DNA from 3 places in the Marinobacterium sp. xm-a-127 genome. Region 3 is predicted to be linked to each of the others. Evidence: predicted binding sites of a transcription regulator. Region 3 holds the regulator's gene; each other region holds the start of a gene.
The links. Region 3 encodes FNR, which switches genes on or off when oxygen is low (the NO sensors DNR and NnrR bind a similar motif). Its sites were predicted from a motif close to TTGATNTANATCAA; they were not measured.
Positions count from the first base shown of each region.

Region 1: the regulator FNR is predicted to act here: its motif matches at 5,020-5,033, upstream of XMA127_RS06460 (YdcH family protein).
Region 2: the regulator FNR is predicted to act here: its motif matches at 5,816-5,829, upstream of XMA127_RS10345 (cytochrome ubiquinol oxidase subunit I).

Region 1 covers NZ_WBYH01000003.1:100,349-110,744, reverse strand. Annotated here, with positions in the region: gene XMA127_RS06485 (YecA family protein) at 1-459, shown strand, start outside; gene XMA127_RS06480 (VOC family protein) at 481-879, opposite strand; gene XMA127_RS06475 (glycine zipper 2TM domain-containing protein) at 879-1,343, opposite strand; gene XMA127_RS12060 (HupE/UreJ family protein) at 1,402-2,475, opposite strand; gene XMA127_RS06465 (5'-nucleotidase C-terminal domain-containing protein) at 2,637-4,538, shown strand; gene XMA127_RS06460 (YdcH family protein) at 4,719-4,955, opposite strand; gene aroA (3-phosphoshikimate 1-carboxyvinyltransferase) at 5,126-6,403, shown strand; gene XMA127_RS06450 (BolA family protein) at 6,928-7,245, opposite strand; gene XMA127_RS06445 (DUF3422 family protein) at 7,247-8,593, opposite strand; gene XMA127_RS06440 (hypothetical protein) at 8,604-8,954, opposite strand; gene XMA127_RS06435 (SbcC/MukB-like Walker B domain-containing protein) at 9,209-10,396, opposite strand, start outside.
Region 2 covers NZ_WBYH01000006.1:9,628-20,023, reverse strand. Annotated here, with positions in the region: gene XMA127_RS10365 (amino acid ABC transporter ATP-binding/permease protein) at 1-1,144, opposite strand, end outside; gene cydD (thiol reductant ABC exporter subunit CydD) at 1,141-2,826, opposite strand; gene cydX (cytochrome bd-I oxidase subunit CydX) at 2,900-3,004, opposite strand; gene cydB (cytochrome d ubiquinol oxidase subunit II) at 3,017-4,153, opposite strand; gene XMA127_RS10345 (cytochrome ubiquinol oxidase subunit I) at 4,156-5,724, opposite strand; gene modC (molybdenum ABC transporter ATP-binding protein) at 5,870-6,952, opposite strand; gene modB (molybdate ABC transporter permease subunit) at 6,949-7,641, opposite strand; gene modA (molybdate ABC transporter substrate-binding protein) at 7,634-8,413, opposite strand; gene pyrE (orotate phosphoribosyltransferase) at 8,417-9,064, opposite strand; gene XMA127_RS10320 (exodeoxyribonuclease III) at 9,232-10,005, shown strand; gene XMA127_RS10315 (hypothetical protein) at 10,052-10,396, opposite strand, start outside.
Region 3 covers NZ_WBYH01000002.1:81,139-91,534, forward strand. Annotated here, with positions in the region: gene XMA127_RS04520 (sulfite exporter TauE/SafE family protein) at 1-171, shown strand, start outside; gene hemN (oxygen-independent coproporphyrinogen III oxidase) at 247-1,632, shown strand; gene fnr (fumarate/nitrate reduction transcriptional regulator Fnr) at 1,754-2,515, shown strand; gene XMA127_RS04535 (adenine phosphoribosyltransferase) at 2,529-3,071, shown strand; gene XMA127_RS04540 (alpha/beta hydrolase) at 3,148-4,026, shown strand; gene XMA127_RS04545 (thioredoxin fold domain-containing protein) at 4,052-4,456, shown strand; gene XMA127_RS04550 (recombination-associated protein RdgC) at 4,556-5,473, shown strand; gene queE (7-carboxy-7-deazaguanine synthase) at 5,473-6,123, shown strand; gene XMA127_RS04560 (hypothetical protein) at 6,657-7,025, opposite strand; one part of gene XMA127_RS04565 (IS3 family transposase) at 7,075-7,901, opposite strand; one part of gene XMA127_RS04565 (IS3 family transposase) at 7,901-8,150, opposite strand; gene XMA127_RS04570 (SDR family NAD(P)-dependent oxidoreductase) at 8,203-8,688, opposite strand; gene XMA127_RS04575 (hypothetical protein) at 8,685-8,993, opposite strand; gene XMA127_RS04580 (IS5 family transposase) at 9,175-10,155, opposite strand; gene XMA127_RS04585 (hypothetical protein) at 10,244-10,396, opposite strand, start outside.

The DNA of each region.
Region 1 (10,396 bases), on a different contig from region 3:
GCTCTTAATATCGCACCTGAAAAAGTCGACGAGTCGACGTGGATGACGCTTATCTTCGACGAGAAGCCTAACTGGAGTAGCGCAGAGCAACAGGCAGAAATAGAGAACCTGTTGAGAAAATTGAACTCTACCATCGCCAACGATCTCTACAGCGATCAGGAAATCTACCTGCCTTGTGATCTCAGCCTTGAAACTGACGAAGAGGATGAGATTCCTGAGATCACACTCTGGGCTGAAGCCTTTATGGAAGGCGTTTTCAGCAATGAAGAGGCCTGGTTCAGTGATGACGAAGAGTCGGTGGCCGGCCTTCTACTACCGATTATGGTCGCATCCGATCTATTCGATGAAGGTGAAGTAAAAGATATTCGTAAAGATCGCGCGTTAAGCGAAGAGATGTGTGAACAGATCCCAGAAATCCTGATCGATCTCTACCTACAGTTTAACGCACCAGAGAAGTAGACCTCTCTTCAAAGGATTCAGTTAGGCCTGCTCGTACAACTCTAACGGCAGGTCATCCGGATCAGCAAAAAAGAGAAAACGCTTGCCGGTATAAGGGTCAACCCTTACCGGCTCATGCCCTACCCCATTGTCAGCCAACCATTCGACCCACACCTCAATATCGCTTACGGCGAAGGCCAAATGGCGCAACCCCTGAGCTTCAGGGTAACTCAAACGTTGCGGAGCTCCGGGCATTGAGAAGAGTTCAACCTGGCCACCATCCGGTAGCGCTAGATCAAGCTTGTAAGAGTCACGCTCAGCTCGATAATTCTCATCCAATACCGTCAATCCAAGAAGTTCTGTGTAGAACTGCTTGGATCGTTGGTAGTCACTGCAGATAATCGCCGCGTGATGAATCGAGTTGAGCTTAGGCTGCTTCATTAATAGCTGACACGAACGGTATTGCCAGAGCGCAACACACGAACCTTATCGCCCGGTCTGAAGAAGAGATTGTTCTGCACACCCTGGACGATGGAGATGCGACCACCCTTATCCATTAACAACTGAATCTCTTGCCCTTGAGTTTGTGAGCTGTTCTCTTGGATTTTAGAACCAGCAATACCGCCGGCTACTGCACCCAAGACCGTCGCAATAGATGATCCTTTACCGCCACCAATGGTTGAGCCTGCAATACCACCGACAATAGCACCAGCACCCACACCAACAGGATTGTTAGGATCACCATTAATGATCACCGGTGTCACCTGCTCGACAGTCGCGTACTCAACCGTCTGAACCTGGCGTGCATCGGCAGCGGTGTAGGCTGTTCCTTGCAGGTTCTGCTGCATACAACCAGTTAATGCAACTGCGGCCACTGCACCAATCAACACTCTATTCATTCGCATAACAGACTCCCAATCGTTATTGATAGATTAAGCTTAGACAGAAAGCACGAATTCTGCATTAAAAAATGGCGAGTCGATCAACAAACCAGATCATTCCCATGATACCGATCACCAGTGAAGCCGGAACCACAACAATACGGTGGTAGAGTTTCTCTGAGCTAAACCAGTAAGCGACACCAAAATAGGCAATCAACACCACGGCGAGCTGGCCCAACTCAACGCCAACATTAAAGGCTAATAACGCAGCTACAAAATCATCCGTCGGCATCCCAAACTCCGACAGCATGGTGGCAAAGCCGAGACCATGAAGCAGACCGAAACCGAACACGACGGGAAGACGGAAACGATTAATTTTGGATGAGAAGAGATTCTCTATAGCAACGTAGGCGATCGATAACGCAACCAGAGGCTCTACGATACGAGGCGAGATCGAAATAATCTCCAAAGTACCCATTGCCAAGGTAATCGAGTGGGCAATGGTAAACATCGTAATCTGTAGGGCAATCGGCTTTAAACGACGACTCAGTAGGAAGATACCCAGCACGAACAGGATGTGATCCAACCCTTTGGGAAGAATGTGCTGAAAACCACCTAGGGTGTAAGTTTTCACCACCTGCGCAAAACTCGGTTTGGCAAACACCTCATTCAGCATGAACGGTTCAGTTGGCTTATCCTCTTTTACCCACTGGTGTGACGACCAGTGCCACTCGTTATTGGCCTCATCTACCTGTCTGACTCGAGTCGCATGATCGCCAAACGCCATGGGGTAGTACCAGGTTAGACTTTGAGTCTCCCGGGGGATTCGCCCTTTCAAGATAATCACACTATTGCGAGGCACCTTGGTATAGCCTGGGGGTGGCACGACTAGCTCTTTTAGCTGCAACTCAGCGGGCGTTCCATCAAGCTTCAACTCAACACCCTCTAGGAGCGTCGGCATGAACTTTTTAAACTCCGCCTCAAGCTCTGCCGACTCCATTGCACGGTAATGGTCGTATTGATCTGAGTTAGGCGCCTCTTGAGTGTTTCGATACTGTCCATTGATACCGGTCAGAAGTGCTTCGAGGCTGGCACGGATCTCAATCTCTACCACTTCAGTCGTATTTGCAGAGATCTCTATCAATGCAGGCTTCACAACATCAGCCCTAACTGGGTAGAATAAGGATGTAACTAATGTGCATATAACGAAAATGCCTGGAATTAGTCTCACTGGTATGTCTCTAGTAATAAGCATGCGTGCTTTTGGTGGATTTCAGCCTGTGGGCCCTTTAAGAAGAGTGGGAAACTAAGATAACTATGAATCGTCGTCAACTATTGAAGGCTATGGCCGCCGCTGCTGCAGCAGGAAGCCTACCAGCAATTTACACTTCTCGCGCGCTAGCAAGCAACACTGCTCCAAGCGGATTTTATGATGTTCCAATGGAAGGTGATGTTCGTATCCTTCACATTACAGACGTTCACGGCCAGCTAAAGCCTGTCTACTTCCGTGAGCCAAACGTCAACCTTGGTGTCGGTGATGCATTTGGTCGTCCACCACACGTTGTCGGCAAAAATTTCCTTAAGGAGATGGGTCTTTCAGAGAACTCTCCTGAAGCTTACGCATACACCTACCTTAACTTCCTAGAAGAAGCTAAGAAGTACGGTCGTACGGGCGGTTTCGCACACGTTAAAACACTTCTAGATCGTCTACGCGATCAAGCGGGCGGACGCCAAAACACACTAACCCTTGATGGTGGTGACCTATGGCAGGGATCGGGTACTTCACTGTGGACACGTGGTGTCGACATGGTTGAGGCATCTAACATTCTTGGCATCGACGTTATGGTTGGTCACTGGGAGTTCACCTACCGTGAAGAGGAAGTTCTTTCGAACGTTGCTCTGTTCAAAGGTGACTTCATCGGTCAGAACGTTAAAGTACTAGAAGACTCACTGTTTGGTGATGAGTACTACGAAATGGTTGAGCGTTTCGATGGCCGTGGTCTGTACGACGAAGATACGGGTCATGCGTTCCAGCCATACGTGATTAAAGAGATCAACGGCAAGCGTATCGCTGTAGTAGGCCAAGCCTTCCCACGTACCTCAAACGCCAACCCTAAAGAGTTCTTCCCAGACTGGTCTTTCGGTCTTCGTGAACCAGAGATGATCGAGCTTGTTCAGCAGATCCGTGAAGAGGAGCAGCCAGACGCGGTTGTTCTTGTATCGCACAACGGTATGGACGTCGACATCAAGATGGCTGAACGTGTTCCTGGCCTGAATGCTGTATTCGGCGGTCACACTCACGATGGTGTTCCACAACCGATCAAAGTTAAGAACGTTGACGGTGGCGAATGTTGGGTAACCAACGCAGGTTCAAACGGTAAGTTTGTCGGCTGTATGGACTTCTCGATCGAAGATGGCCAGATCACCAACATGACTTACAAACAGCTACCTGTTATCTCTGATTGGCTTGAAGCTGACGGTGAGATGGAAGCGTACATCAACCAGATGCGCCAAGGTCGTTACGATGAGAACATCATCGAAGCGCGTAACAAGAAGTGGCAGAACAACCCAATCCGTGTCGGCAAAACCTTCGAAGAGATTCTTCAAGAGAAACTGGCTAAAGCGGATCGTACTCTTTACCGTCGCGGTAACTTCATGGGCACTTGGGACCAAGTTATCTGTAACGCACTTCGTTGGGAGTACAAGGCAGACATCGCACTATCAGCCGGCGTTCGTTGGGGTACCACTACTCTAGAGGGTGAGTGGATCACAATGGAAGATGTCATGAGCCAGTGTGCAACAACCTACTCTGAAACTTACGTTCAAGAGATGACTGGTAAAGCGATCAAAGAGATGCTTGAAGGCGTTGCCGACAACCTATTCGATCCAGATCCATACCTACAATCAGGTGGCGACATGGTTCGCGTGGGTGGTCTTGACTACACCATCGATCCAACCAAACCACTTGGCCAGCGTATCTCTGAAGTACGCTTAGACAACGGTGAAGTGATTGCTGATGACAAGAACTACAGCGTCTCTGGTTGGGCAACTGTTAACCGCACACCAGAGGGTCGACTACTCTGGGATATCATTGCTGACTACCTAAAAGCAGAACGCGATGAGAACATGGTGATCAAACTACCTAAGGTGAACAACCCTAAAGTGGTGGGTGTCTCTGACAACCCAGGTTTCGCTGACTACCCAGGTGATTGGGCATAACAGCCTACCCCATTAAAAAACCCGCCTAGTGCGGGTTTTTTATTGCTATGAGAAACCTGGACAAATAGCAGTTCAGAATATCGCGACCTTTTTAAGATCGCTCCAACAAAAAATTGAAGCAAAAAAAACCCGCCTAAAAAGACGGGTAACGTTCAAGCAACGAAAGGACAATGAAAAGGGTTAACCCTGAAGCATTTTGAAAAGCTCATCTTTCAGTTCAAGACGACGCTTTTTAAGTTCCTCTTCACGACTGGTCGTGGTCGGTTCAACTTCAGCTGCAGCAAGCTCAGCCTGCTTAGTAATTTCGTGGTACTCATCAAACAGACGAGAGAAGTGGTTGTTTGATGTTTTAAGCTCATGAATACGTTCGCGGTACTCTGGAAGTTCATGAACTAGATCGTGGTGTTCTCCGATCATTTTTTACTCCTAATTCCATACAGTGTTGATGGTTCTAATATGCCCTACTCTTCTCCATCGTCCATTGATTGAAATCAATTAAAACGAATCTCTCTGAACAATGGACTTAACAGACGTTTACCTGTACCTTTTTCGATCCTTTTTTGGCGATCAACTACACTTTTAAGATTATGGAAACTCTTTCACTCCAACCTCGCGATTTTGCAAACGGTGACGTTCAACTGCCAGGCTCAAAAAGCCTATCAAACCGAATTCTTCTTCTAGCTGCACTGGCGGAAGGTGAAACCAAGGTAACCAACCTGCTAGACAGCGCAGACGTTACCCACATGCTGAATGCACTAAAAACGTTGGGTGTCTCTTATGAGCTAGCTGATGATCGTCGCTCGTGCGTTGTCACCGGTGTGGCAGGTCCTTTCAAGCAGCAAAGTGCTGAGATGTTCCTGGGCAACGCCGGTACTGCAATGCGCCCACTAACCGCCGCACTGTGCCTTGGTTTAGGTGAGTTCACACTGACCGGTGAACCTCGCATGTACGAGCGTCCTATCGAGGACTTGGTTGATGCTCTGCGTCAAATTGGCGCTGATATTGAGTACCTAAAAGATGAAGGCTACCCGCCACTAAAGATTAACGCTCAACAGCTAAAAGGCGGACGAGTATCGATTCGAGGCAACATCTCGAGCCAATTCTTGACTGCGCTACTGATGGCCGCTCCAATGGCACAGCAGGATCTAGAGATCGTTGTCGATGGCGAGCTGGTCTCTAAGCCTTACATCGATATCACCCTGCACTCGATGAAGCTGTTTGGTGTTGAGGTCGAGAACAACAACTACCAGAGCTTTGTCGTTAGAGCCGGACAGACTTACCAGTCGCCCGGTGAAGTGATGGTTGAAGGTGATGCCTCATCAGCCTCCTACTTCCTAGCTGCAGCGGCTATTGCTGGCGGAACGATTCGCGTCTACGGCGTCGGTTCTGAATCGGTACAAGGCGACAAAGCCTTCGCTGAAGTGCTCGGTAAGATGGGTGCTAAGGTCACTTATGGCCCAACTTGGGTAGAGGTCTCTAAAGGCGAACTGAACGGTGTAGACCTGGATCTGAACGCCATTCCCGATGCTGCAATGACGATTGCCACAACCGCCCTGTTCGCAAAAGGCCCTACAGCCATTCGTAATGTCTACAACTGGCGCGTCAAAGAGACCGATCGCCTAGCCGCAATGGCAACCGAACTGCGTAAAGTGGGTGCGGAAGTGGTGGAAGGCGAAGATTTCATCGAGATTACACCACCAGCCGAAATCCAGAGCGCCGCGATCGATACCTACGACGACCACCGCATGGCCATGTGCTTCTCACTCGCCTCGTTCGGCAACAGCGAGATCATCATCAATGACCCGGGCTGTACCAGCAAAACCTTCCCAGAGTATTTTGATCTGTTTGCTGAGGTTACGAAGTAACCTGCCCTTTAGGTGGTGACTGGCTTTCAGCCTGTCACCTCTACTTTAAAACATTCTACTCGCCTAAAGGCGGCCAGCCTTACTTTTTGGTCAGCAAAAAGTAAGCAAAAACTGACCACGCTCACTCGGCCTGCGGCACGCTCCGTTCAATGATTTTTCACTGAAGTTCAATAGGACACTGCAAACCGTTAATTGCTCCTGCATTAACGGAATACATGCCTTCCATGGCAATAAGTCGGCTCCTGCCTCCGTTGCAGACTTCGGCCATCCGGGCCTCAGCCCATTGAACTCTTAACCGTGAAAAACCATCGTACTCACTCTCGATCGGACGTGGACGACTGGCACGGGATTTGAGTCAGGCACATTGTTGGAGCGGTCTAGAAAAGGCCGCGATAGGTCTTAATGTGAATTTAGCTATTAGCACCGGTGTCTGGCTTTAGCCTGACATCCACTTTCCCAGCGATTTCCAGAAAGGTAGTAAAGCTAACCTGCGGATGACAGGCTGAAGGCCTGTCACCGAAACACTACTTATCGTGCATTGAACCACCCATACACTTGGGGCTGTCTGGAACTAAACCAGACTTTTCGGCCCACTCTGCTTGGGTGTATAGATGCATTGAGAGTGCATGAATGGGGTTTTGCATAAGGTCTGACAGCAGACCAAAAATGGTTTGATGGCGCTGAATTAGGCGCTTACCTTCAAAATCATCGCTAACGGCGACGAGCTTGAAGTGAGTATCCAAACGGTTACCACCGTGCATGTGGCTTTCGTTCTCTAACTCCATGTGAACTAGATTAAGGCCTTCATTGAGAAGGGTTTGGATCTGATCTTCTACTGACACCTTACTGATCCCCTTTCGCTGTTGATTCGGTTTTCACTTCAGCGAGTTTCTTAAATCGGTTTTGAATTTTACGAGTAATGAACCATACCGCACCAATCACCAGTGGGACAGAGACACCAGTTGCAAGACTCTTATCGAAATCGACACCGGCACCATGCACCGCATCAATGAGGTACTTGACTAGGCCAACTGCGTAGTAGCTGATCGCAGCAACCGACAGACCCTCTACCGTATGCTGCATCATTAGCTGTATCTTGGATCGACGATCCATGGAGCTCAGTAGCTCTTGGTTCTGGTTCTCAATCGCCATCTCAACTCGGGTACGCATCATATCGGCTGCGCGGTTTACACGACGCGATAGGTCGTCGAGTCGATTGTGCATGGTCTCACAGCCACGCACAGCAGGCGTCAATCTACGGATCAAAAACTCTTTCAAGGTCAGGTGACCAGAGACCTCATCCTCACGCAATTCATCCAATCGTGCCGCCATAACATCATGGTATGAGCGGCTAGCATTGAAACGGAAGGTGGTTCTCGCACGTTCAGCTTCAATATCGGCCGATAGGTTGATGAGCTCTGTCAAAAGCTGACTGTCATCTGAGTTATCACCCGTTGACAGGCGACGCGTCAGATCGGCCATTCGATTATCCATATCAGCAACAACCGGTGACAGCTTACGCGCTTCGCGAAGACCGAGCAGCGCTAACAAACGGTAGGTCTCAACTTCAATTACACGCTGCACCATTCGGCCCATCTGCCCTTTCGACATGCTGTTATTGAAGATTAGGAAACGGCCAAAGTTGTCGCTGTGCGTTCTAAATGTCGTCCAGATTTGTGCTGCACCATTCTGTGGCAGACTGCCGATCATCTGCATATCATCGAGCTGAGAGCGAACATCTTTGGGCTCTGGTAGTTCATCACCCTGAATGTTCTGAATGCGCATATGAAAAGCTGCTACCGCTTTACCTGGGTAGTTACTTAACCAGCCGTCTGGCAGTCGATCCAACGCCGTTGTGAAAAAGGGTTGTGTCGACGCTACCCCTTCACGTGAATCGGTGATGGTCAGTGACGTAAACTCGAGATGCTGCTCCCAACGGATGCGCAGATCGCCCGCTGTGTAGATATTACACGCCTGATCCACTCCGTCGTGTTCGATGTTGAGGGTATCTAGCAAGCGCTGGATGTGCTGACTCTGAATGGCACGCTCCTGTTGGTTTGCCAGCACCGCAATGTGGGTAATACTGGCATCCCCTGAAATGCGCTGGAACGGGCGCGAGTGCAGCTCGTCATAGAGCCAATCACGGTCTTCATGCCATTCCAATCCGTGTTGCTGCTGTGCGACAACCATCAGAGACTCCTTACTCTATATCCAGATTAGCCCGCATCAGGGGCTGATCGCTCAAATCAAAACTCATCAGTTGTAAATCGATGTCAAACCAACTCTTAAAGAGATCAAGCGAGAGCGGTTTGGGCCAAAAATCCTGAAACTCATCCCAGGCAGAGAGTTCGTTCTCAAAGATCGTCAACCAGTGCTGTTCAATCTCTGAGGTGAAATCCTCATCAGAATCGACCTCATCAAAGAGGTAGAGGTTGGCTTCACTGCGCAGCTCCTCTAGTGAAGGAACCGGCTCTTCTGAGCCCGCCAAAAGCCACTCATGAAAAGGAGCCTTGGGTTTAATGCTAATACCCGAGCGGTTGATCAAACGCATAGACTCTCCAATACATAGATTTACTTATAACCATATAACCTGACTATACCGCAGTTGCACAAAGGGAGCACTAGTAGATTTCGCTGAGTGGAAAAGGAACAAAAAAAAGGGGTCTGACCTGGGCCAGTCCCCTTTTCGGGCAATCGATCGCCTCATCTTCGATAAGGTTCCGACACTTAAGTTGTTGGAGCGATCTTAAGAGGCCTCGATTAATACCTGTTGGAGCGGTCTCATTGAGGCCGCGACGCTATTTGTTAAAGCTCCGCCGCTTCCTCTTCTGCCATTACCTTGTAAGGGTGATCAGACGCCAATAGCGCTTTACCAAGATCCGTTGGGAACTCGACATCAATGTCGACCACACGACCGTCACGACAGACGTTAATGATAGTATCCATGCAAGTACTGAGCAGAGAGTACTTCTCATCCGGCGCAGCAATAATGGTTTGGAGACCCAAATCACTCATGAAGCCAAGCGAGGTAACGGTGTTCTCTGAATCCAGCTTGTTGAACGCCTCATCGAATACCGACAGGCTGAAGCCACCAACAGGCTTACCATCACTACCCTCTTTTAGGCGGTAGGTCGCACCCAAGGCGGCCGCCATCGCGACGTAGAACGGTACCTGGTGCTCACCACCGGAACCGGTCTTGATACGCTGCGACAGGGTTGTCTTACGATTGCCGTCAAGATCTTTAACCACCAACTCGAAGTTGTAGAAGTTACGGTAGTCCTGAAGCAGACTGCTCTCGCCTTCATCTTTAAGTACTTCGTGAATTCGTTCTAGAGCATCCTTGTGCTGCGCATTGTCATCAAACTTCATATCAAACAACGAGCCCACATTGGCAGAATCGAGCTGCGTATAGGCCTCAACCAACTCAAGAATGTCTTTCAACTCAGGGTTAGGTGACATCTCAAAGCTGTACATCTCTTTATGGAAAGGACGGTTCTTCAAGTGCGAGTTTAGCTCACGGATCAGATCACGAATCTTATTGATCTGGTCATTCAGATGGGCCACGAAGTCAGAACGGAAAGCAGACTCAGCCTCTAGACGAGCTCGCTCGGCCTTCTCTGTGTACTCTGCCAATTCAGATTCACGGAGTGCCTCAACGGTCTCGTTAACGTAACCCTCGAGATCTTCATGACTGGAGTCTGGTCCAACCTTATCCAACTCATGGTGAGTCAAACCGCCACCGTGGTGACGCGCTTTATACTGTGCAACGGCATCACGGACACCGTTCTTTTTCTTCTCATGCAGAGCCAGTTCAGACTGAGCTTTCTTGGCCGCTTCGAAGATGATGCGTTCCAACTCACCATCACAGCTCTCATCGAGGTAGTCGCGTTTCTCCTGCGCAGACTGAGCGTCGAACTCATTCTTCGCTTCACAGGCTGCACGCGCTTCAGCATGCTCTGTTAGATCGGTCTCTAGCACCTCTAGCTGAGCAGT
Region 2 (10,396 bases), on a different contig from region 3:
GTAGGGTGGTTTTGCCGCGGCCACTCTGTCCGGCAATCCAGTTCAAACCGAGTTGATTAAAGTCGACAGAGCGCGCTTCGAAGACGCTCTGTGCACTCCCCTCATAAGCGTAAGAGAGCTCTTTGATTGAGATACCGAAAGAGGGTTTTTCTATGCAAAGAGTGCGTTTTTCTTCGAAGTTTTGCTGGTTTTCACTACTTTTACCTAAACGAATTAAAGCGCGTTGTCCCAATAGAAGGTGCGAGATAGCACCGTTAGCAGCGGCAAACACCTCAATGGTTCCCAGTGATAACAGCAAGAACATAAAGATTAACGCGCCGGCCAGCTCCCCAGAGAGATAGGCTTGCAGAGCCATGAACAGTGTTAAACCGACCAAGGATAAATTAATCAGTTGTGATAGAAGGTTGATGAGTTGCTGGCGCTTTAAGGCTTGGAGTTCGAATAGATCCGACTGGCGGCTTTGCTGGCGCAACCTATTGCCCTCATGTTCAAGCTGCTGCGATAGGGTGAGCAGGCGCAAACTTGAGAAGATACCACTTGCGCGGGACCAAAGAGCATTTCGACTTAGGTGAAGCTCAGACTCTGGCTCCAGAACCGCTTTAGCATAGAGCCAAGGAATTCCAGCTAATGCTAGGAGGATTAATGGCAGGCTGGCCATCGCTAGACCGGGCAGAAACAGAGCCGTGACCAGAATAAACCCAAGGGCGGAAAAGAGAGCGGTAATTGCTGGCACGAGCGAATGCAGATGGATCCCCTCAATGTTTTGAATATCCTGCAACATCTGACTCGCACTGTCGTGTCGATTCATGCGGGCGCTGATGTTTTGGCTGTTGGCTAATCGAGAGAAGATATCTCGTCTTAGTGTCGATATGAGCCTAAAGGTTGCTTCGTGATTGGCCAATCGCTCCCCGTAGCGACCAGCTGTGCGGGCAATGGAGAGACCACGAACGATGGCGCCGGGGGTGAAAAAGTTAAATGCATGAGCGGCGGCTGCCGTCACACCGGCTAAAGCCGCTGCACTGATGAACCAGCCTGATACAGCCAGTAGAGCGATGCCGGCAAATGCAGTGACAATGGATAGGGTTAAGCCGAGAAGAAAGACGCCCCGCTCTGCGAGCAGTAGAGACCAGTAGTGTCGTTTCATGCCTCTACCTCCGCCTTAGCTAAGGTAAGCTGTTGGGTGAAGGTAAACTGATTGGTACGATGGCTGGCCATGATGATCATCCCACCCTGCTCAACATACTGTCGTAACGCACTCATAAACAACTCTGCTGTATCGATATCTAAGTTCGCTACAGGTTCATCAAGAAGCAGTAGTTTAGGTCGATGCAGAAGCGCTCGCGCAATCGAAAGACGTTGTGTCTGACCTCCCGATAGAAAGTGTCCAGAGTCAGTTATGAAGTAGTCCAAACCCTGCGGAAGTTGCTTAACGACGGTTTCTAATTGAGCCGATTTCAGGGCAGCCCAAATGTCATCATCAGAGTAACTCTTACCTAAGCAGAGGTTGTCCCTTAACGATCCATAGATCAGTTCTGGGTGCTGGGTTATGTACCCAATGGTCTGCTGCCAGTGAGGGTTGTTGTAGGGTTCGATTGTTATTTCGTCAGCAGATACGGCCCCAGATAGTGGGGGACGAAGCCCTGCTAGGGTATCGAGTAAGCTCGTTTTTCCTGTGCCTGAAGGTGCTTCAATCAGAAGTGATTCACCTGCTTTAAGCTCCACAGAGACTGGCTTATGAATGGCTTGATCACTACCTGATACTAGGCCTTTGATTTTTATCGATGCTTTAAAAGAACCTGATTGTGAAGCTTCACTAACTACCCTTGACTGTTCAGCGGCCTGTTTGAGTTGCTCAATTTGCTCGGCGACCGCCCTTGCATTCGATTTTGCGTGGTATAGCGAGCCCATCTTACGCAGGGGTAAGTAGTATTCGGGAGCTAGCATCAATAGAAAGGCACCCTCAGCAAAACTGATGTCTGTTCCCCAAGCACCGAGAGAGTATTTATCTAAAAAGAAGAGTCCTAAATAGACTGCGACCAGTGCCACGCTGATCGCGGCAAAAAACTCCAACAGCGTACCGGACAGAAACGCCAAACGCAGAACTTTCATCGTGCTAATGCGGAACTGATCCGATTGATGATGCAACGCTTCGGTCTCTCTATCGACGGCTCTCTCTTGCTGAAGCAGATCAACGTTGCGAAGTCGATCTTCCAATAGATGACCCAACCGATTGAGCTGCTCTAAGTTGTTGCGTGACGCTTCACCTGCTTTATTACCGACAATGATCATAAAGACCGGTATCAAAGGTGTGGTAAGCAACAAAATCAGCGGCACTAACCAGTTCACAAAGCTAGCGGCAATTAGAATCAAAACGGGAGTCCAAACAGCCATTTGTTTCTGAATTCTAAACTCAGCGTAATACTCTTTGAGCTTGTCGACTTCACTGGTCAGTAGGTTGGCCAGCTGTGCCGGCTTAAAAGCAGGGCAGAGGGAGATGCCGGTTTTAAAACTGAGGCTAAGAATCTGCTCTCGCAAGCGATCGCGGATGGTGACTGAGTTGCGCAGATTGATAGTCGATTGCCAGAGTGATGCAGCCGCTTTAACGGCAAGAATGAGGAAGGCCGCAGCGACCAAAAGAAGCGGACTGTGATCTAAGCTCCCCTGAGTTAATAGCTGATCGATTAGCAGAGCTACCCAGTAGGCGAATCCAATAGTACAAAGCGTTTGAATCACGCCCAATAGCAGGGATAGGCGCATGGAACCCTTCAGATCAAACTGGTGCTGATCGAGGATTGCGGTCGGGTTGGATTTTCGTTGTCTGGCCAACTTAACACTCACTAAGGTTTACAAAAAAAGGGGCTCGAAAGCCCCTTGATTACGTACAGCTAGAGCGTACAGATTAATCGTCTGCGCGCTGCTCCTCTTCAGCATCCAACCACATCGCGTTGATGATGCCGAAGCTGCAGGCTAGGAGTACGCCAAGGATCCAAGCAAAATACCACATCTTCTTAATCTCCTAGTAGTTTGAAACGCTGTTTTGTTCGATGAACTCAGGTTCAATTCGACGCCACATTTTGTAGTAGCCCCAGAAGGTGTAACCCAAAATGATCGGTACAAAGAACAGAGCCACCCAGAACATGATCTCAAGTGTCAGTTCACTCGACGTCGCATCCCACAGCGTTAGAGCGCTGGCTAGATCAGTCGATGAAGGCATCACGAATGGGAATAGGGTGAAACCGGTCATAAGAATGATCGCTGCGATCGCCAGTGAGCTCAACGTAAAGGCAAAACCACTTTTACCCGCTTTAGCCATTAAGCTTGTTAGCAGAGGGAGTGCCACAGATGCCGCTACCAATGTCCAAAGGATTGGGTAATCGGTGTAGTTACCGAACCAGTTGTCAGTGGTCGTTACGGTTTTGCTCAACGGGTTAGAAGGAGCATCACCCACGACAGCAGAGCTGATTTCGTAACCAGGAATACCGTAGTACAACCATGCACCCGCAACCGCTAAGAGTACCGTTAGAACCGGACCTAGCAGAGTTGCCATAGTTTGAGCGCGGCCTTGAACCTCACCGCCGGCACGCATCTGCAACCAAGTTGCACCCTGCAGAGCAAGCATTACCACGCTGGCTAGGCCACAGACAATGGCGAATGGGTTCAACAGAGCCCAGAAAGAACCGGTGTAGATTGGGCGGGTAAACTCGTCAAAGTAGAAGGGCACGCCTAAGAATAGGTTGCCGAATGCCACACCAAAGACCAGTGATGGAACAAACGAGCCCACTGCCAGTGCATAGTCCCAGTTGCGACGCCAAGCGACAGAGTCCTTCTTAGAGCGGTACTCAAATCCGACAGGACGGAAGAATAGTGCGAACAGTACCAGTAGCATGGCCCAGTAGAAGCCAGAGAATGCTGTTGCGTAAACCAGTGGCCAAGCGGCAAAGATGGCACCACCGGCAGTGATTAACCACACCTGGTTACCGTCCCAGTGAGGCCCGATGGTATTGATGATGACGCGGCGCTCAGTGTCCGTTTTACCCAATACAGGGATCATCATAGCAGTACCCAAATCCATGCCGTCTGCAATGGCAAAACCAATCAGCAGTACACCAACCAGCAGCCACCAAACAAGTCGAAGCGTTTCGTAATCAAACATCATTAAGCTCCTTGAGTCGCTGTGTTCTGTTCAAAGTGGTAACGGCCAGTCTGCAAGGCGCTTGGGCCTTTGCGGATGTATTTCACCATCAGGTAGATCTCGATGACCAAGAACAGAGTGTAGAGTCCAATAAAGCCCGCCAAGCTCATCCACAGATCCGTCTCAGTTAGGTGAGAGGTTGCGACATAGGTCGGAAGAATTTCACCGATCGCCCAAGGTTGACGGCCAAATTCAGCAACGAACCAACCCATCTCACTGGCAATCCAAGGAAGCGGTAGAGAGAGCAGTGCGAACCACTGCAACCAACGTGTCTGGTAAGCCTTACGCTTAGCGGTGTAGTAGAAGGCTAGGACAAATAGAAGCAGCATCGTAAAGCCTGCACCGACCATGACACGGAAGGTCCAGAACATCGGAGCCACCTGTGGAATGGTGTCCCGAGCCGCCAGTTTGATCTGCTCTTCGGTCGCGTCAACAACCGCCTGCGTGTAACGCTTCAACAGCAGACCGTAGCCCAGATCAACGCTGACTTTAGAGAACGCAGCACGATTTTCAGGAGTGTCTTCACCGTTACGCAGTTTCTCTAGAAGGCCATAAGCGACAATGCCGTTGCGAATGCGATCTTCAGCATGAGCCACTAGATCTTTAATACCGGTAACCTCCTCATCCAAGGAGCGGGTTGCAATTAGACCCAAGGCGCCCGGAATTTTCAGAGCGTAGTCAGTTGTCATGGTCTCTTCATTGGGAAGGCCGACAACGGTAAAGGCTGCAGGTGCTGGGTGTGTATCCCACTCCGCCTCGATCGCTGCCAATTTAACCTTCTGCACTTCGCCCACTTCGTAGCCAGATTCGTCACCTAACACGATGACAGAGATCGCAGAGGCTAAACCGAAGGCTGAAGCGATCGCGAATGAACGACGTGCAAATGGAATGTCACGGTTACGCAGCATGAAGTAGCTGCTGACGGCTAGAACGAAGATAGCGCCCGTTACATAACCTGCAGAGACAGTGTGAACAAACTTAACCTGCGCCACTGGGTTTAGCAGGACTTCCGCGAAGCTGTCCATCTCCATGCGCATGGTTTCAAAGTTGAAGTAGGCCCCAACAGGGTTCTGCATCCAACCGTTGGCGATCAAAATCCACAACGCAGAGAAGTTAGAGCCCAGTGCGACCAACCAGGTCACAGCAAGGTGCTGTACCTTGCTCAGGCGATCCCAACCGAAGAAGAACAGGCCGATCATAGTGGATTCAAGGAAGAAGGCTACCAGACCTTCAATCGCCAGCGGTGCACCAAAGACGTCGCCCACGTAGTGCGAGTAGTAGGCCCAGTTGGTTCCAAATTGGAACTCCATGGTCAAACCGGTGGTCACACCTAGCGCGAAGTTAATACCGAACAACTTACCCCAGAATTTGGTCATATCGCGGTAGATCTGCTTGCCGGTCATGACATAGACAGATTCCATGATGGCCAGCAGGAAGGATAGACCGAGGGTCAGGGGTACAAATAGAAAGTGATACATCGCGGTAATAGCAAACTGCCAACGCGATAGTTCCACAACCGATTCTGAAATCATCGGGGATGCCTCCAGTAGACAAATTAAGCACAAAAATTATGTGCACTGCACAAAGTTTCAGAATTGTAATCGGTTATATAGTCAAAAGTAATTGATATATATCTAAAGTCTTAACGATAAATGCTCACGACTAGTTGAGAAAATCTCAACCTTGGCAGCGGTTAGAGGGGCAGATGTTGACCGATTTTATGATCAGAACGCAGGGATCGCCGATCTTGAGGTTTAGATTGTTAAGGGAGCGTTTGGTGATGTGTGTTGAGACGATATCTGTTGCAATGCACACGTTAATAAGTACATCACTCGATGAAGTCGTTTCAATGGATTCAACCCTTCCGGAAACCTGATTCAAGGCAGAGATGCCTGCCACTTTTGCGGTCGATAGGATTAGATCGTTCGCGACCAGTTCAAGGCAGACCGCTGAACCTATGGGTGCATCAAGGGTCGGCACATAGAGTGTTTCGCTGGCCACTTGAAGCTCGGACAGTCCATCGGGGTGTTGTGCCACTAACTGGGTTGTCAGTGTCGACTTGATCGCACGATTGGCGGTTCGCGCGACCTTGCTGTTGGCCATCACCTCTCGCGCAGGCCCTTGAGTCACAATGCGGCCCTGCTCCAGTGCGATGACATGGTCAGCCAGCTCTAATACCTCTTCGGGTGAGTGGGTTACGTAGAGCATAGGAATACCCAATTCCCGGTTTAATTTTTTGAAGTAGGGGAGTAGCTCCGCTTTTCGGGCGCCATCGAGTGCTGCAAGGGGTTCATCGGCCAGAATAAGATCTGGTGCGCTTAATAACGCACGACCAATCGCAACACGCTGTTTTTCACCACCAGAGAGTGAATTTGGCGTTCGCCTAAGTAGGGGTTTTATACCTAAAAGTTCGACGATCTGGTAAAAATCGACGCTTTTGTCGACCTTATTGAAGCGTTTCGCGTAATTTAGATTCTGCTCTACTGTCAGATGTGGAAAGAGTCGGCTCTCTTGAAAAATGTAGCCAATGTTGCGTTGATAGGGCTTTAAGCTCGTGTTTGAAGCGCTATCAAATAACACCCGATCGGACAGAGTGACGCGGCCTTGGCTGTTGCTTTGCAAGCCGGCTATCGCATTGATTGTGGTGGTTTTCCCTGAACCTGACTCGCCAAATAGAACCGTGATGCCACTGGGGGCTTCAAAGGCTATATCAAGCGAGAAGTTTGGCATCGACTGCTGCAAAGTGACTGACAGTGTCATGACTGCAACCTCCGGCTCATACGACGTGACAGCCATTCAGAGGCAAGAAGTGCACTCATCGCAATGATAATAGAGATGATCACCAGTTTGGTCGCAGAGCTTTCACCACCGGGTACCTGAAGAAACGCATAGATAGCCGAAGGGAGTGTCTGAGTCTGACCTGGAATATTCGATACAAAGGTGATGGTGGCTCCAAACTCACCCATCGCTTTGGCAAAGCCCAGAACGGAGCCGGCGATCACACCAGGAAGCATTAAAGGTAGGGTGATGGTGATAAACACCCAGCGCCTTGAGGCACCCAGGGTTGCGGCCGCTTCCTCTAATTTAGGATCAATGGCTTCAATGGAGAGACGAATAGCGCGAACCAGTAATGGAAAAGCCATGATGGCTGCTGCTAATGCGGCACCGCTCCAGCGGAAAGCAAACTCAATTCCCCACTCAGCAAGGAATGATCCGACAGGCGTGCGTTTTCCGAAGGTCATTAACAGCAGATAACCCGTTACAACGGGCGGTAAGATCAAGGGTAGATGGACAATTCCGTTGAGAAGCTGTTTCCCTGCAAACTCCTTTTTCGCCAGAAGATAGGCAACGCCAATGGCCACAGGCAGGCTAAGCAGTGTTGCCCAAAAAGCTACCTTAATTGATAGGAGAACTGCCGCCCACTCGTTGGGGCCTAGCCAATCAGTCACGTTGTTGCGAATCCATTAAAAAGCCGTTGCGCTCTAGTATCGCCCTAGACTGCTCTGAGCGCAAAAACTCTAAAAATGCCGCGGTTGATTTATCACTCTCTGTAACAGCCGCAACCGGATATAGAATTCTGTCATGGGACTCTGTAGGGAAGGTGGCAGCTATTGAGACCTTGGGTTCAGCCACCGCATCCGAGTGATAGACGATCCCTAAAGGTGCTTCACCTGAAGCAACTAATGCAAGTGCAGACCGCACATTGTCTGATTGAGCGACTTGCTGCTTAAGGGGGTCCCAAAGATCAAAATAAGTAAGTGCTTGCTTACCGTAAATGCCAGCAGGTACAGATTCCACAAGACCCATGGCCAGGTATTCATTGTCCAGCCAATCGAGCAGTTCTTGCGACCTGGTGAGGGTGAGTTTTGCGTCTGGAGTATGACTTATCAGTACCAACTGATTACTGGCAAGGTTGAAGCGAGTCGGTTCATTAATTAGCGCCCTATCAGATAGGTAATCCATCCAGGCAGTGTTGGCAGAGATGAAAATATCGGCTGGTGCGCCCATCTCTATTTGACGTGCTAAGGTGGCAGACCCCGCATAAGAGACAACAATCGAGTCTGAATGGTCTGCCTCGTAATGTTCTGTGATCTCATCGATCGCATTTTTTAAGCTCGCTGCTGCAAACACAGTAAGTGTGTTTGCAACGGCTTGTGAGGATGCAAAAGCAGCCAGACTCAGCGTGAGTATTGATCTAAGTAGGACTGCTTTAAACTGCATAAGTTATGCGCTGATTCCGTATTCGTCACGGTAGGCTCGAATGGCCGTTAACTCAGCATCACGACCACCTTGCTCTTCAAGGTACTCAACGAGATCATCTAAGGAAATGATGCTAGCAACTTGCATGTTGTAGTCACGCTCAACTTCCTGAATGGCGGAAAGCTCACCTGTACCTCGTTCCATACGGTTCAGTGCGATCACCGTGGCGGCTGGTGTTGCACCATTTTCGTCGATCAGCGTCATCACCTCACGGATAGCGGTACCCGCGGTAATGACATCGTCGATGATCAGAACACGGCCAGCGAGTGGTGCGCCCACTAGGTTGCCACCTTCACCGTGATCCTTAACCTCTTTGCGGTTAAAAACATAAGGAACGTCTTTACCGAAATCATTTGCCAGTGCAACGACGGTCGTTGTTGCAAGGGGAATGCCTTTGTAAGCAGGCCCAAGCATGACGTCGTAATCGATCTTCGCGTCTTCAATTGCCGCTGCATAGAAACGACCCAGTTTTGCTATGGCATCACCGGTATTGAAAAGGCCTGCGTTAAAAAAGTAAGGGCTAGTTCTACCCGATTTTAGGGTGAACTCACCAAATTTAAGAACGCCTTTTTCGATTGCGAATTCGATGAACTCACGCTGGTAGCTTTGCATAATAGTGAAATCCTTAGAACTGGGTTTAATCCGCGTAGGATACCTGAACAGAGTTCAACTCCCAAACCAACTTCTTTCAGCTTTAAAAAATTCCGTTTTTATGAATCTATCGCTACAATTGCAATCTTTAGTCTAACAACAATAGTTATACGGAGCGCTTCGAACTCATGCGCGTAATTACTTTTAATACTCAAGGCATTGTTCAAGCCGCTGATCGGGGCTTTTTCGATTGGATGGTTAAGCAGGATGCGGATGTTGTCTGCTTGCAAAACATTCGTGCACGTGAGTATCAATTAGATGATTCTCGCTACCACCCTGAGGGTTACGAAGCCTACTTCTTTGAAGCCTTTGATGATGACTACAGCGGTGTAGCGATCTACACCCGCCATCTACCTAAAGCGATTATGACCGGCTTAGGTTTTGAACAGTGCGATTTCCAAGGCCGTTATATTCAGGCTGACTTCGAACGATTCAGCGTCGGTTCTTTTAATGTGCCATCGGGTCTCAAAGGACCAGACGCTCAAGCAGAGAAAGAGAAGTTCATTGAGCAATTTGAAAGTCACTTTGAGAAGACTCTTCGCAAGCGTCGTCAATTCATCTTCGCCGGTAGCATGAAAATTGCGCACAAACCGGTCGACTTGAGTAACTGGTATGCCAATCAGACCGTATCTGGATTCCTTCCAGAAGAGCGTGAGTTCATGGAGGAGCTATTCGGTGAAATGGGCTACGTCGACACAATGCGTGAGTGTACAAAAGCGGATCGCGAATACACTTGGTGGCCAGACTACAACCGTGCCCGTGAGCTAAATGAAGGTGCGCGCTTGGATTACCAGATTACGACTCAAGGTCTGCGTAAAACCATTCAGCACTGCAGTATCTACAAAGGTCAGCAGTTCTCTGAGCATGCACCCTACATCGTGGATTACGATCTCGATTTTTAATTGAGAATTGGATTTTAGAAACCCTCTTTACGAGGGTATTTTATTGTTAGTGCGAGAAGAAAGCTAACATCATGATCTGAATCGCTGCGAGCCAAGAGCAGGCTACCCTGACGGCAATTCGTGAAAAGGTTGCGGGCAGCTTTTCCAGTAGTAACTCACCGGTTGCGGCGCCAAGCATCACTGGCAATATCGCCCCAAGTGTCACACCGACATAGATGGAGACGCTTAACTCCATCCAGACATGCCCCTCCAAAGAGACCATCTGGACAAGCAGGCCAGTAAACAGTGCAAGGATCAGTGTTAGCGGTTTGAACTGCTGGTTCAAGCTAGCACCCAGGGTTGCAGTGATAGCGCCGACAACCGTAGCCCCCATCATCACCCAGGTGGTTAC
Region 3 (10,396 bases):
GCAGAGAGCACTCTACTCATGCTGGGCTTTGGCTTGGGCACTTTGCCAGCCATGCTCGCCACTGGGCTACTGGCTAAACAACTACGCGAGCTGGTCGCCCACACATTGGTGCGCAAACTCTCGGGGCTACTGTTGATACTGATGGGCATTTGGACACTGCTAAGCGCGTAGCGGTTGACCCGTATCAACACATAACTCCCTATTATTGCATAATATTCTGACATCTGAAGATTAAGGAATATTACTGTGCTGCAACAGACCAACATCCAGTGGGATACCGACCTGATTCGCCGTTATGATTTAGCAGGTCCTCGCTACACCTCTTACCCAACCGCACTGCAATTTACTGACACCCCAGACAGTGTCAAAACGCTCTCTAAAGCGATCAGTGAGCGCGACAGTCGTAAGCCTTTATCACTCTATATTCACATCCCCTTCTGTGCGCACGTCTGCTACTACTGCGGATGCAACAAGGTGGTCACAAAAGATCGCTCCCGTGCAGAACCCTACCTTCAGACGCTGTTAAAAGAGATTAAACTGCGTAGCACTGAACTGGGCAGTGACGTTCAAGTGGATCAGCTTCACTGGGGCGGCGGCACACCCACCTTCATTGATGATGAGCAGACCGCTCGTTTAATGCAGGCGCTAAAAGAGGCCTTTAAACTGCGTGATGACGATCAAGGTGACTACGCCATTGAGATCGATCCTCGTGAAATGACTAAAGACCGCTTAAAGCTGCTGCGTGAATTGGGTTTCAACCGCATCAGCATAGGGGTTCAGGATGTTAACGAAGCGGTTCAAATCAAGGTAAACCGCGTGCAATCCCTAGAGATGACAACGGACCTGCTTAAAGAGGCGCGTGAACTGGGCTTTCGCTCAATCAACGTTGATCTAATCTATGGCTTGCCGCTGCAAACTGAAGAGAGCTTTGCCGAGACCTTGGACCGAATTCTAGAGCTACGACCCGATCGTCTCTCGGTATTTAACTATGCTCACCTACCCGAGCGCTTTAAACCACAGCGTCGTATCAATGCCGATGAGTTACCCGACGCGCTCACTAAACTTGCGATTCACCATCAAAGTATTGAGAAGCTGACGGCAGCGGGCTACCGCAACATTGGTATGGATCACTTTGCTCTGCCAGACGACACACTGACACAACACCAAGATGATGGAACGCTGCACCGTAACTTCCAGGGCTATACCACTCACTCACAGTGTGACTTGATTGGTTTGGGCGTCTCATCGATTAGTCAGATTGGCGATTACTACCTACAGAACAGCCCTAACATTGAGCGCTACACGCAAGATATTGAATCTCAGGGCTCAGCATTAACCAAAGAGTACTGCCTCAATGAGGATGACAAAATTCGCAGAGCGGTGATTACCCGCCTGATCTGTGACTTCCAACTCGATTTTGCCGATCAATCCAAAGCGCTCAATATCGACTTTAAAGAGTATTTTGCTAACGAATTAAAACTGCTTGAGCCGATGGCACAGGATGGCCTGATTCATTTAAGAGAGGATGGAATGGATGTCACCGCCGCTGGGCGTTTGTTGATTCGTCGAATCTGCATGACCTTTGATGCCTATATCGATCACTCAGAACAGCGATTTTCTAAAATCATCTAATCCGATTTTGCACAGTAAATTTCACTAAAAGTGGACCGTTAAAAAGTCCACTTTTTTATCTAAATTGACTTGGGTCAATAAAGCGCTTTTGGATATACTGTCAGGCAACTAAGGAGCCCTTATGTCTGACACCAAAAACATCAAACTCGCCAGCATCGGCCAGGTAAGCTGTAACACCTGCAGCTTGAGTACACTCTGCTTGCCTGTCTCTCTAAACGACGAAGAGGCGCTTCGCCTCGACGATATCGTTGATAAGAGCAAACCACTTCACAAGGGCGACTTCCTGTTTAGACAGGGTGAAGAGTTCACGTCACTGTTCGCCATTCGTGCGGGGTCGTTAAAAACTTACTCTGTAAACCCTGAGGGAGAAGAGCAGATCAACGGTTTCTACTTCCCAGGTGAACTGGTTGGCCTAGCCGGATTCGATTCAGGCAGCTACCCAATGTCGGCTAAGATGCTTGAGACGACCACTGTCTGTGAGATCCCTTTCTCACGCTTGGACGATCTGGCAGGTCAAATGCCAGAGCTGCGTCGTTCTGTGATGCGCTCTATGAGCCACGAGATCAGCGATGACCAACAGATGATGATGCTGCTCTCTAAAAAGACGGCTGAACAACGTATCGCAACCTTTATTTTCAAGCTGTCGCAACGTTATGCCCTGCGTGGCTACTCTGCACAATCCTTCCGACTTTCGATGTCACGTAACGAAATAGGCAACTACCTTGGCCTAGCGGTCGAGACGGTCAGTCGAATCTTTACACGCTTCTCTTCACAAGAGCTGATTCGTGTTGAAGGTAAAGAGCTGGAAATTCTTGATCAAGCAGCGCTGCTGGATGCGGCTGGTGAAGCACCCAGCCCAGAGTGCAATCAACACCACGGTTAAATAAGGATCTTTAATGTCTTACGACGAGCACTATGTAAAATCGGTTGTCCGCTCTATTCCAGATTGGCCAGAGCCTGGCATTCTGTTCCGTGATATTACGCCGATTTTTCAAGATCCACGTGCCTCTCGCATGGTCGCAAACGCCTTTATTGATCGTTACATGCAGATGGATATTACCCACATAGCCTGTATCGATGCTCGAGGTTTTCTATTTGGTGCGATTATTGCGCACCAGCTGAACAAGCCTCTGATTTTGGTTCGTAAAAAAGGCAAGTTGCCCGGTGAAACGATTCACCAAGACTATACGCTAGAGTACGGCACAGCCTCCGTGGAGATTCAGAAGGATGCCGTTACCGCTGGCGACAAAGTGGTATTGATCGATGACCTTATTGCCACTGGGGGCACAGCACTGGCGGCCTGCACACTGATCAACGGTCTAGGGGCTAGCGTTGTTGAGGTAGCAGCGCTGATTGACCTGCCAGACCTTAACGGATCACAAAAAATCCAAGACACCGGCGTCCCCGTATACTGCTTACTGGCCTACGACGGTCTCTAATAGAAACCGAGGTTTAGCCACCTCGGTTTTTTTATACCTAGAAACGATAAAAATTTTAAGTTTAATGGAGTTTTAAATGCTTCGACTATCGACCACCCTACTCGCTGCATCACTTATGGCAGCAACTGCACAGGCTGAACAGGTTCAGATTCCTTTTGAGGGTTTAACACTCAACGGCAATCTTGAACTGGCTGCTGATAAATCCTTAGCAGACGGTGTCCTAATGCTGACGCACGGCACCCTGGCTCACAACGAGATGGAGATCATCAGCTACGTGCAGGAACAGATGGTCGATTACGGCATCTCTACTTTAGCCATCAACCTAAGTTATGGATTGGATAACCGCGAATCAGCGATGTACGACTGTACCGTTCCGGCTCAACACACCATGCAGCAAGCACTGGCTGAAATGGATGCTTGGCAGACTTGGCTGGATGGACAGGGCGCAGGCGATCGTTGGGTAATGGGTCACTCACGTGGCGGCAACCAGACGGCTCAATTTGCTGCAGCTAACCAAGATAAGATCAAAGGCCAAGTTCTATTAGCACCTGCAACTTGGGACTACGGCAAGACGTTAGAGGGTTATGGCAAACGCTATGAAACGCCCATCGAGCCGATTCTAGAGAAAGCTAAGGGCATGGACCCTAAAGCGATAATCGATGGCATCAGCGTCATCTACTGTGAGAACAGCGGTGCGTCGGCTGAAGCCGTCCTAAGCTACTACGGCAACTACCCAGAGTACGACACACCCACAGTGTTAAAAGAGACGAACATCCCTACTCTAGTCATCGCAGGCAGCTTGGATACCGTGGTTGCAGATCTTCCTGAAAAGATGGAAAGTATCGACAAAGAGAACATTGAACTAGTAGTCGTTGAGGATGCAGATCACTTCTTCTTAGATCTGTTTGCCGACGAGGCGGTGGAATATGCGGTCGATTTTATCGAAAACCTGTAGCGCACTTCTTCTCAGCTTGGGCCTTATGATAAGCGCCCAAGCCGAGGTAAAGCTTGAGACAGCTACGGATCTTCAGTCGCTTGGTAAAGCGAACCCTAACGAAGTAATTGTTCTGTTGGTCTCTCAGGATGGCTGTGCCTTCTGTGTTACCGTCAAAGAGGATTTCCTAAAACCTCTTTTACAAACGAACGATGCACCCCCTATTCAGGTACTGGATCTGAGCAACCCTACTCCCGTTATCAACTTTGATGGCTCAACGGGCTCGGCTGAACAGGTTGCTAAAAGCTTGGGTGGACGCTTCACCCCGACCATTCTATTTGTCGATGCAAAGGGCGAGACTCGCGCTAAAAAGATCGTCGGTGTGAACACGCCAGAGTTCTACGGTTACTACATCGATGAAGCGATTAAATCGGCTCGTAACAGTTTTTAAGCTCAGAAACTAACCGCAAGCAGAGGGCTCTCTGCTTGCATCCCTTCTATCAGAGCAACATAATAGCGCCCCTTCACCTAATCCGCATTTAGAGGTTTTATGCTCTGGTTTCGTAACGCTATTTGGTACCGTTTTTCTCCCAGTGATTCATTCAATGAAGCCGCACTGATGGAGGCGCTAGAAGCCAGACCCTTCGTACCCTGCAAAGGCGCAGAACCACGTTCAGTGGGTTGGGGTAAAGTGGCGCCAGGTGTCATCGATCTACCGGTACTGACCAGTCACGGCTTTCACCTTATCTCACTGCGAGAAGAGGAGAAGATCCTACCCTCGAGCGTGATCAAAGATCAGCTCAACGAGAAGGTAGAACAGATAGAGGCGACCGAAGATCGTAAGGTCTACCGTAAAGAGAAGGTGCAGCTTAAGGACGAGATCACTCTGACACTGCTACCACGCGCATTTACACGCCGTAAAACCACACGTGCTCTTATTGCGCCTCACCATAAACTACTGATTGTGGAAGGCAGCAGCTTTAAGCGCGCAGAAGAGCTGCTAAGCACACTGCGTGAAGATCTAGGGTCACTATCGGTAAAACTGACCTCGACCGCGCTTCCTGCCAACAAAGTATTCAGCGACTGGCTACTAGAGAACCGTGATCTACCCCGTGCACTTGAACTGGGTGCTGTCACCGAGTTTACCGATCCTCTAGAGACCAGCAGCCAGATCAAGATTAAAGGCCAAAACCTGACAGATAAAGAGATCCAAGCGCACCTTAGCGGAGGCATGTTAGCAGAGCGCCTAGAACTGGTGTGGCGTGATCAATTGCAGTTTGTCATGCACTCGGATCTAACCCTGCACTCGATTAAAATGACGGATCAGTACCAAGAGCAACAGAGCGACCGCGAGCAAGAGGACGAAGCACTGGCACTGGATGCTGATCTAGCCCTGTTGGGCATTGAATTTACCCGCCTACTCCCTGAGCTTTTGGAAGCCCTGGGCGGTGAGGCAGAAGAGGCTTAATTTTGGCAAAGACCTACTCCGTAAAAGAGATCTTCTACACCCTACAAGGCGAAGGCTTTCACGCAGGACGCCCTGCGGTGTTCTGTCGCTTTACCGGTTGTAATCTTTGGAGTGGTCGTGAAGCCGATCGAGTGGCTGCAGTCTGCCAATTCTGTGATACCGATTTCGTGGGTACGGATGGTCAAAACGGCGGCAAGTTCACCTCCGCCGAAGCCCTGGCACAAAGGATCGCTAGCTTCTGGCCAGATCCTAAGCAAGGACAACCCTTTGTCGTCATCACCGGGGGCGAGCCTGCCCTGCAGATGGACAGCGATCTGATCGATGCTCTACATAACCAAGGGTTTGAGATCGCCATTGAGACCAACGGCACCCTACCGCTTCCAAACGGAATCGATTGGGTCTGTGTCAGCCCCAAAGGGAGCTCCGAGATTCTTCTTTTAGAGGGCCACGAGTTGAAGCTGGTCTACCCGCAAAAAGAGCTCAGAGCACAGCCAGAACAGTTCCAAAATCTAAGCTTCGAACACTTCTACATCCAACCCCTGGATGACCAAAACGCGCTTGAAAATCGTGCACGTTGTATCGAATATTGTATGCAAAATCCTCAATGGAAATTGAGCATTCAGACCCACAAAATCCTTGACATCGACTGATCGTTTTTAACCTTTAATTCTCTAAAATCGACCACCCCAGTAACCATGGGGGCTAGCAAAGTGTGCTCACATTATCTGTGGATAACCCTGTGCACAGAGTCATCAAAGGTGAACTAAAGCGTCATTAAAAGGTAAAAGCAGAAAATTGGTTAAAATTTAACCAATACCATTAAGCCTATAATAAACAATAACTTACATTGGCAATGTAATCTTAAATTGTCTATTTTGGGCCTAACTTGATCATAATGTCGAAAATAGAACTTAAGTTAGTACTTTGGCGACACTGATGCAGAATTATGTTATTTCAAACTAAGTTTGATACTGGTATCAACATGATTTGAATTTAAAACTGTGCATTGGAGAAGGCTGTGGATATATATTAGTGCAATCTAATATTTAAATTCAAATTAAGCTTGATATTCAAATTATAATGACAAGGATCTGGGGTTTACTGATACGGACTTACTCTTCCTAGAACTAAACTAAAGCCTTGATGAATCCCTTTGCTCTCATACTAGTAACATCACTTAGATTTATCGATCCACTATTCTTAGCAAACGATCAAGCTGATACTTCGGAAGCAACTTTTCTAACCAGTAAAGGGCCTTTGTAGGAGGGGTAATAAAGTAATTCGCTTTGGGTTTTCGTGCATTGATGGCATGGTCTAGCGCTTTAAAAACGTATTCTTGTGGGTAGTTTCCAGTGCTCTCATGATCAGGCTTATTTAGGCGTGGTAACACAGTTTCATTGTAAATATCTTTGTTAACAGAGTGCTCGACATTCACATACTTCAATAAGGCTTTTAAAGCATTCGCTCTGAATCGACTCTCTACTGGACCTGTATTAAGGAGACTGAACTCTATTCCGCTGCCTTTCATCTCAACTCGCATCGACTGAACCATGCCTTTGACCTTTCCCCTTAGTTAGTACCACTTCTTCGATGAGATTTTGCTAAGCAGCACGCTTAGCGAATTCCTCTGGTGGCACATAGCCAAGTGCACTATGTGGTCTTACTTTATTGTAATGATCTCGCCATAAATCGATCTCATATCTTGCTTCATCCAGCGTTCTAAACCAATGCTGATTTAGGCATTCGTTTCTAAATTTGCCATTCAAGCTCTCAACAAAAGCGTTTTGAGTGGGTTTGCCTGGCTGAATAAATCCTAGCTGCACAGCTGTCTCTTTGCTCCAAAAGAACATCGCCTTGCTAGTAAACTCTGTTCCGTTGTCACAAATAATCTTTTTAGGCTTGCTACGTGACTCAATCAGCTCCGATAGGAATCTGGCAACTTGTCGTCCACTGATTGATATAGAGACCAACTGCCCAACCATCTCTCTTGAATAGTCATCGACAACATTCAAAACCCTAAATCTGCGTCCGCCAGCTAATTGGTCGGCTACAAAATCCATGGACCAACGCTGATTTACTTCAGTAGGCACCTCTAGAGGCTGTCTAGGACGAGTTAGCTTCTTACGCTTCTTAGTTCTGACCTGAAGTCCTTCTTCCGTATAGAGGCGATATGTACGCTTCTTGTTAATGACTAGTCCCTCAGTCTTAAGAAGACTGTGCAACATCAAATAACCGTAAGCTGACTGCTTTGCAGCCAGTTCTTTTAGCCGATCCCGAAGTGCTGAATCATCAGTTGGCGTGGCCACATATCGAAAGCTCGATCTGCCTAAACAAGCCAGTCTGCAAGCAGCTCTTTCACTTAAGTTATGATGTTCAATCAGATGTGTGACCACCTCTTTACGCTGAGCGGTCTTTACCACTTTTTTGAGAGAACATCCTTCATAGCATCGACCTCAAGTAACTTCTCCGCTAGAAGCTTCTTGAGTTTATTATTTTCAGCTTCAAGCTCACGAAGGCGTTTGGCTTCGTTAACCTCAAGACCAGCATATTTACTTCGCCAGTTGTAAAAGGTTCCAGCTGATACATTTAGCCTACGGCAGATGTCATCTACCTTGGCTCCTGCCTCATGCTCTTTGATCGCCTTAATGATCTGTTCTTCGGTGTAACGCTTCTTCATATCGAGATCTCCATCCCTTTAGGTTAAATGGAAATCTCATCGAGGTCATGGTCTAGTTTTTGGGGGAGAGGTCACCTTCAAGGGCGTACTTACTGGCGACATAGGCTCCACGACACGCCATACCAACAAACCCTAGTACAGAACTGTGAATGACAATTCGCCCCTCTCCTTGTTGTCTCATGTGAGGGATGGCAAGCGTATTGAGATGGTGCAATCCGAAAACATTTACTTTGAACTGTTCTTCAAACGCTTCGACGGGTAGGTCTTCTACGAAGCCTGCTTGGCCAAACCCTGCATTTTGAAATAGAACGTCGATACGATTATCCAAGAGTTCTAACGCTGCATTAAAGCCACTCTGAATGCTTCTATAATCAGACATCTCGATGAAGACTGTAGGAATACCTTTTAATGCTAACTCTTCAGCATCTTCATTGTTTCGTATGGTCCCAACAACGTTATGACCCAGCTCTCTTAAACGTAAAGCACAGTAGTAACCGATTCCACCAGGGGATACACCGGTGATTAAAATATGTTTCATGAATTATCATCAATTAGCTGGTATGTAGCGCTTCTGGGGCCACCAATGCGCTTTATAAGACCAATATCTTCAAGCTTTTTAAGTGATTTAAAGAATTGAGAGCGAGAAACCTCTATTTCCTGCTTTCTTGTTAACTCTTCAAACTTTTCATGACTGAGCGTCGCTTGAGAACTCTTTTGATCAAGGGCATCCCATAACTTAACGAGCACTATTCGATCGGAGTCGGTCAAACTGCCTAACCCAAGGTCATTTGCAGCTGAATCCATTTGGCGGATTAGTTGAAGAAAAAAATTAAGCTTACCCAAAAATTACTCCAAAGTATGAAATTTCTGTAAGTGTACTTATTCTAGGGAAGCTGCGAATAGGTCCTGCGATTTAGGTATCGAGCGAAGCTTTGAGCTGACCGCCTAACTTTTGAACACCAAATTTCCAATTCTCCCCAATTTTCGGCCGGATTTCGACCCTATTTCGGGCGATTCCCGGATTTCAGACAGATCTTGGCTGTCGTCGCAACATTTGGTCTACTTTAAACAGGTTTGCCAAGGTGAATAGCATGGCTAACTGAGAGTCATTTTTCATCAGTCCTTTATAGCGTGCTTTGATAAAGCCAAACTGACATTTGATGATCCGAAACGGATGCTCTACCTTTGCCCGGATGCTGGCTTTTAAGTATTCGATGTTAATAATGGTTTTGTTCTTACGAGGATGCTTTTTCAGGGCTCGCACCTTGCCGGGACGCTCGGCAATTAGCCATTCTACATTCGAGTCTTTCAGTTCTTCCCGCTTCTCTGCGCCCTGATAACCAGCATCACCAGAGATGAATTCCTCGTCGCCGTGCAACAGGTTTTTCAACTGATTCAGATCATGTTCATTGGCGGCAGTAGTCACCAGCGTATGGGTTAAGCCGCTCTTGGCATCCACGCCAATATGGGCTTTCATGCCGAAGTGCCATTCGTTGCCTTTCTTGGTCTGATGCATATCCGGGTCACGTTGCTTGTCTTTGTTCTTGGTGGAGCTAGGCGCTTCAATAATCGTCGCATCCACCAACGTGCCCTGTGTCATCATCACACCACAATCCGACAGCCATTGGTTGACGGTTTTAAATAACTTGCGCGTGAGTGTGTGTTTTTCCAGTAAGTGCCGGAAATTCATGATGGTGGTGCGGTCAGGAATGGCCTTATCCAGTGACAGTTGTGCAAACTGGCGCATTGAAGTAATCTCGTACAGCGCGTCCTCCATGGCTTCATCACCAAGACTGTACCACTGCTGCATACAGTGAATGCGGAACATGGTTTCCAGCGGATACGGACGGCGACCATTACCCGCCTTGGGGTAGAAAGGGTCTATTACATCCAGCAATTGAGACCACGGTAGCAGGTTATCCATTCGGGATAAAAATATCTCTTTACGAGTCTGACGGCGTTTGCTGGAAAACTCGCTATCGGCAAAGGTGAACTGGTGGCTCATGGAACATTGGTTCCTGCTGGATTGCTATGTCACTATGATCTCACATCAGGAACTTATTCGCATCTTCCTTAGATGGCACTGTGTTGAGTTAGATTGAATTTAACCAGTTCAATGCTTCAAGTTCATCTGAAAACTGTTTTACTCTATATTGAGTAAGTTGGACATTATCTTTGATTGCAGGATAGATACCATTTTGAGGTTCATTATCGAGTATTGCAATTGCAGCGTGTTTGAATTTTAG